DNA from 2 places in the Paenibacillus sp. AK121 genome. Region 1 is predicted to be linked to the other one. Evidence: predicted binding sites of a transcription regulator. Region 1 holds the regulator's gene; the other holds the start of a gene.
What was found. Region 1 encodes NrdR, which represses ribonucleotide reductase genes. Its sites were predicted from a motif close to AACACNATATATNGTGTT; they were not measured.
Positions count from the first base shown of each region.

Region 2: nrdI (class Ib ribonucleoside-diphosphate reductase assembly flavoprotein NrdI) is a predicted target of NrdR. The motif match lies at 1,278-1,295, and genes of this name have one in related genera.

Region 1 covers NZ_JAHPJM010000007.1:110,690-114,106, reverse strand. Annotated here, with positions in the region: gene KSP24_RS14650 (GNAT family N-acetyltransferase) at 1-618, opposite strand, end outside; gene KSP24_RS14645 (CD3324 family protein) at 769-1,035, opposite strand; tRNA gene KSP24_RS14640 (tRNA-Lys) at 1,463-1,535, opposite strand; tRNA gene KSP24_RS14635 (tRNA-Ala) at 1,547-1,622, opposite strand; gene nrdR (transcriptional regulator NrdR) at 1,753-2,220, opposite strand; gene KSP24_RS14625 (alpha/beta-type small acid-soluble spore protein) at 2,326-2,550, shown strand; gene KSP24_RS14620 (lytic transglycosylase domain-containing protein) at 2,669-3,232, opposite strand; gene coaE (dephospho-CoA kinase) at 3,229-3,417, opposite strand, start outside.
Region 2 covers NZ_JAHPJM010000007.1:280,564-283,980, reverse strand. Annotated here, with positions in the region: gene KSP24_RS15510 (MFS transporter) at 1-285, opposite strand, end outside; gene KSP24_RS15505 (GNAT family N-acetyltransferase) at 288-848, opposite strand; gene nrdI (class Ib ribonucleoside-diphosphate reductase assembly flavoprotein NrdI) at 1,461-1,820, shown strand; gene nrdE (class 1b ribonucleoside-diphosphate reductase subunit alpha) at 1,807-3,417, shown strand, end outside.

The sequences.
Region 1 (3,417 bases):
CAATGATAAATAACAACGCTCAGCCACATCATTATCTGGATAATCGCCCTTGTAGTACCCGAATGCTCTTCCATGAGCAAATCCTTTTTCAAAATCCCCAACTTCATTCGCATCCGAGATTCTAAACCCGTTTGGTAATTCCAGCTTTACATCATGCGGTACATTCATATAGGACGTCGTTTCTTTCCCATCCTGCAAGATGTACCGTCTTTTTTTCAAAAGCTCCTTCAGTTGCTCTCCATCCTCGTTTACGATTATATCTAAAGTAGCTACATTCTCACCATGTAAAGCTAATTTCAATTCAGCATAATCTATTAATTCATTTAGAAATTCATTTGAAAAATCACGATCAGCAAGCTGGAAATAAGCTTCACCTATGTTATCTTCTCCTTCCGGGTGAACAACAGCAATAATTTCATTATGCTCATCCTCCCAAATTCCAACAGTCTCAGGCCATGTTTCAAATGTGTTGTGCATAATTTGTCCCCAATATCTACAGAAATTCCAGCGATCTATGAACCAATTTTTAAGGTCAGGACTGCTTTTCAGCGACTGTTTCAAAAAATCTCCAACCCTTAAAAAGTCATGTGCTTCAAATTTTTTCTGAGTATACTTCATTATTTACCTCCTGCTCTTCTATATTGACTTTATTGTAATGATTCTGGAAGGTCTGATATATGCCAAGTTCTTTTATCAAATGTTTGTAACGTTATACTTATAAAAGTGGATAACAAAAACCCACAGATCTTCTCTGTGGGCACCTATTTTTTATTTTTTTGAATATACGATTTTCTTAATGCGATCTGTAGACAGTCCATATTGTTCTGAGAGCTCGTCAATGGACACTCCCACACTGAATTTTGCACGTATCTCTTTGTTCCGAATGAGATAATAATGGGCTGCCCCAGAGCTTTCTCCCCATCGCCTGCGCTCACTCGGACGATTGGGGATATAAATGAGTTCTCCTTGTATATACCGCTGAACTTCCTTAAGTAGATCATCAGGAAGCAAATCAGTTGCCTTCAAATAATTCATTTCGGCTCGCTCCTTAAAATAAATTGGTATTTTAAGGGCAAAGCCTGCGTCTGCAAACAACTAATTCTTCAAGCGAAATATATTTGCTCCACACCAAGCTTCGCCTTGTTTATTCCGCAGGCTTTGCATGGAGCTGATTGAGTACGAAACCAATGATAGGATACATCGTTCCCCCTCCTCTCAAGTATCATCTGGTTTTCACTGTTTCCAGTTCGTGTCCAGTTCAATGATTAGGAACTCAACTCATGTTATTGTAAAATACGAACTGCGTTGAAACAACGATCAAAGTTACACTCACAAACAATGGGTTGCTATTTATAATCAAACTCGATAAGCGCTCATTCAACCCTTACCTGCCCTTGGTTAGGCTGGAAACAGATCTATGAACAACAAAAAAAACGGCATTTCTGCCGTTTTTTCTAAAGAATGGACTCTCAGGGACTCGAACCCTGGACCAATTGATTAAGAGTCAACTGCTCTACCAACTGAGCTAAGAGTCCATATAAAATTATGGTGGAGCCTAGGGGGATCGAACCCCTGACCTCATCGCTGCCAGCGATGCGCTCTCCCAGCTGAGCTAAGGCCCCGTCACATGTAAATGAATTAACGTTTCAAGCGACTTCTATATCATATAAAATATTCGACCCTGTGTCAATACTTTTATAAAAAAAATATAATCCTCTTCCCACCACGGCCCTAAAAAGATACAGTCAGCGATCAGTCGCTGTCTGTATCTTTGGATAACAGTGTTTTCAGTTCCTTCATAAACATATTGATGTCTTTGAACTGCCGATAGACGGACGCAAAGCGTACGTAGGCGACTTCATCCACAGGATAGAGCTGTTCCATGACTAGCTCACCAATCTGCTGGCTATCCACCTCTGTGGCTGCTGTGTTGCGAATAGCGTTCTCCACCTGAGATACGATCAGATCGAGCTGCTCGACTGATACTGGACGCTTCTCACAGGCACGAATGAGACCGCGCAGCATTTTATCACGGCTAAACTCTTCACGGCTGCCATCTTTTTTGATGACCATCAGTGGGGTCTCTTCTACCATTTCAAAGGTGGTAAAACGCCTGGCACACTGTTCGCATTCGCGACGGCGGCGGATGGACTTATTATCATTCGCTGGTCGCGAATCCAACACTTTCGTGCCATTGTAGGCACAATACGGGCACTTCATAATCTCATCACTTCCTTTTTCCAATAAATTCCCGAAGCTTTTTAGTAATAATTTTGTCGAAACGGATCATAATATGTTTACCACGTCGCGAGGAGGTGAACAACAATGGCACAAGGAAACAATGGCAACTCCAACAACCTGGTAGTCAGCAGATCCTCCGGTGCTCTGGAGCAAATGAAATATGAAATCGCTCAAGAGCTGGGTATCAGCATTCCTCAAGATGGATACCAAGGTAACATGACTTCCTATGAGAACGGTTCGATCGGGGGCTACATCACAAAACGCCTCGTAACGATCGCCGAACAACAATTGGCAGGTCAATACCAATAATCTCGGTAATAATCAAGAAGTAATACGAAAAAGTGTAGGGATAGGCTGCTAAAAACAGCCTGTCCTGCGCTTTTTTCATTTTATAGCGAAAAGGCTCATATTGTCATTAACCTGTCACTTAAAACTCATTATAAATTTTTGTATATTGCCTGTAATAGTAGATGACTCGCTGTACATAATGCCGTGTCTCACCAAAAGGGATTTGCTTAATGGACTCTTCTTTGCCATCCCACACCCCTTGATCCAGCCACTCCTTAACTTTACCTGGACCAGCATTGTATGCCGCTACGATGACCACAGGATTATCCTGAAACTTCATAGACAGGTTATGCAGATACCAGGTTCCCAGCTCAATGTTGGTGCCGGGCTCGTGCTTTACACTGTCCAGCGGGACCTTCTGAATCTGGGCACTGTCCATAATCCAATTGGCGGTATTCGGCATAATCTGCATAAGCCCCAGTGCACCCTTGTGTGACTGCTTGCTGGTTTTAAAGTTTGTTTCCACACGGATAATAGACGCCACCAAAAATGGGTCCACTTCATACGTCTGAGAATATTGCCGAATTTCATCCTTATATTGAATCGGGTAAAACCATGACATCCAATTGGAATTGAGGAACAGAATCAGGACAAATCCGACAAACAAAATGAGCAGGACTCTTTTCTTACGTAAAATGTTCATGCAAGTCCCTTTCGCTGCCAAAACTGATCAATTTGCCGCTTCGTCTCAGTCTGTGTTCCGCTATTATCAATAACAATATCAGCCAAACTTTTTTTCTGCTCGATATCCATTTGTGCGGACAGGCGAAGCTCGGCTTGCTCTTCTGTCAGACCGTCTCTAAGCATCAGACGTCGGAGCTGAATATC
Region 2 (3,417 bases), 170 kb from region 1:
GAACACAAGCAGCCACATGTGATCTACCCAAACGAACAACACACTGTAGACTAGAAAACAACAAAGCCCCAGAACAACAGAAATTTTCCTTCCATACTTGTCTGCAATAGCTCCTGTTGGTATTTCAAACAGAAAAATACTTACAAAGAATACAACCAGCAAGAAATTCGCACTTTGCAGAGAAAGTCCTTTAGCTAATAGAAATAGAATAAGCGTAGTTCCCGTGATTTCACTCATAAAAAATTGCAGAAAGCTGACGGAGTAAAATAGCTTATGTGGCCTCACTTTCAGGATTCCTTTGTTTTCTCTACAGCCTCATACTCACTTCGCAACATTCCCATCTGAATAATGTCATAGTACTGTCCTTCCCTGAATAGCTTTTCCCGTAGCCGCCCTTCCTCCTTAAAGCCACATGCCAGATAGCAACGATATGCACGTTCATTGAACGCATACACCTCCAGTTCCAGCCGATGCAGGTTCAGCGAATGAAACGCAAATTTTTGTATCAGCCGGATTGCTTCCCGCCCATAGCCCTTGCCCAGGTCACTGTCACGCCCGATTACAATCCCAAGGGTGGCATGCCGATTCACCCAGTTGATTTTGAATAAATCAAGTTGTCCAATATAGTCCAATGTGTCTTTATGAGCAATGATAAAGCCCTTGATCTCAGAGTTGCCGTCAATCATCATCTGTACAAACGATTCACTATTAGCCAGTGAATGCGGATAGATAAATATGTCGCTTAAACCATGTGTGATTTCCGGGTCATTGACCCATCTTCGGATATCAGGTATATCCTCCTGACGGTACTCTCTTAAAACAATTCGTGCTCCAATGATATGTGGCATCGTCAGCTTCCTCCCTATATGTATTTGTTCTGGTAATACTCTAACACCTCGCCATCCCTTTACGCTCCCATTAATCTCACAAACTCCAGAAAACGTGTACCTTTATAATGAACCTCCCCGCGATCCCCGATTATAATCATTCCGAAATCCGAACCCTTTACCTTCAGCTCCTTACGTTCACCTCCTCCATAAAACCACTTTCCATCTACTTCATCCTTTCTACAGTAAAATGTAAATTTTACATTCTATTGCCCATTGACAAATCGTACATCTCCAGCCTCAAAAACTCCAATACTTTTTTAACATACTTACGAAAAAAAAGTTCTTTTGCTCTTTTCCGCACCCTGCTTGGACTTACACCGGATCTAGGTCCTCTGAGCCTCTCTAGACCGATTGACAAAACTATATATAGATATAAAATAGAGAATGTACTCTAAATATAGTGTAAAAACGTATTTATGCCCGATATCTTGAAGATACAGGTATGAAAATACATGTAAATATAGAGTCAAAAATCTTAAATGGCGCAGCCAGCAAGGGATTACAGCTATGATGGGTCTCTTGGCAATGCCGTTTTCTTTTTTTCGTTAATTGTTAAGGAGGTTGCACACCATGCTGATTGCTTATGATTCCAAGACCGGCAATGTAAAAAGATTTATAAACAAGCTCAAGCTTCCGGCTGTTCAGATTGAGGAACAAATGACTATAGAAGAACCTTACGTACTCATTACATATACAACCGGGTTTGGACAGATACCTGAGAGGGTATCTTCATTTTTGAAAAAAAATGCACAAAACCTTGTTGGTGTAGCTGCAAGCGGCAACCGTAACTGGGGTGACAAATTTGCCAAAAGTGCGGATTTGATTGCCGACCATTATAATGTCCCCGTGATTAGCAAATTTGAATTATCTGGAACGTTCGGAGATGTAGAGCGTTTTAAACAGGAGGTGAGCCGAGTTGCGGCATATTGAATTGAACAACATGTTGATGAAACGCGATACAGACGGCTTTTTCCAATTGGAAAAGGACCAAGAGGCTGTAGCAGAATTTATGAAGGAAGTTCAAGAACGGAGTTTGAAGTTTGCTGACACAGCTGCTCAAGTGCTGTATATGATTGAGAATGATTATTACGAAAATTTCTATAACAGCTATACGGCTGATGAAATCAACGATATTTTCCATATCACTCATAGCTATAATTTTAAATTTCCTTCTTATATGGCAGCATCCAAGTTTTATACCGATTATGCAATGAAGAGTAATGACCGTAAAGTCTACCTGGAACACTACCCTGACCGGGTGGCTGCTGTCGCCCTGCATTTGGGACGCGGCAACGCCGATACGGCCCGCCTGTTGTCCCGCTCGATGATGGAGCAACGTCTCCAGCCAGCTACACCAACTTTCCTGAACGCTGGCAAAAGCCGTCGTGGGGAATTGGTATCCTGTTTCCTACTCGAAATGGACGACTCTTTGAACTCAATCAACTATGTACTGAACACTTGCATGCAATTGTCCAAAATTGGCGGCGGTGTGGCGGTTAACCTGTCGAAGCTGCGGTCACGCGGTGAGGCGATTAAAGGTGTAGAAGGCGCAGCAAAAGGTATTATGCCTGTGCTGAAGCTGATGGAAGATGGTTTCTCCTACGCGGATCAAATGGGTCAACGTAAAGGCTCTGGCGCTGCCTATTACAACATATTCGGATGGGACGTGCTGGAGTTCCTGGATAGTAAAAAAATTAATGCCGATGAAAGAGTACGCCTTAAGACACTTTCGATCGGATTGCTGGTGCCCAACCGCTTTTACAAGCTGGCTCAAGATAATGAACCGCTGCATGTGTTTGCACCTTATAGTGTGTTCAAGGCTTATGGAACGCATTTGGACGACATGGATCTGGATGAAATGTACGATACACTGCTCGCTGACGATCGAGTGAAGAAAAAAATAGCGATGAGCGCACGTGATATGCTGACGAAAATTGCCATGATTCAGTTGGAGTCTGGCTATCCATATATTATGAATAAGAGTAACGCAAATCAGGCGCATGCTCTTAAAAACGTGGGCCAAATCAAAATGTCAAACCTGTGCACGGAAATCTTCCAGCTACAGGAAACTTCTGAGATTGCCGATTATGGACAACAGGATATTATTCGCCGGGATGTAAGCTGTAACCTGGCTTCCCTGAACATTGTAAATGTGATGGAGCACGGCAAAATCCGCGAGTCCGTTCACGAGGGTATGATTGCTCTCACTTCGGTCAGCGATATGACCCAAGTGGCTAATGCACCAGGTGTTGCGAAAGCGAACCGTGAAATGCATTCCGTTGGTCTGGGTGTCATGAATCTGCACGGCTACCTTGCCAAGAACAAGATTGCATATGAAAGCAATGAAGCGAAGGATTTTGTCCGTACCTTCTTCATGACGATGAACTATCATTCCATCGAAAAGAGTATGGAAATCGCAAAAGCAGCCGGACAAAGCTTCTATGGATTTGAGGAATCGGATTATGCGACAGGTGTATATTTTGACCGATATCTGAACACAGATTATCGTCCGACAACGGCACGTGTG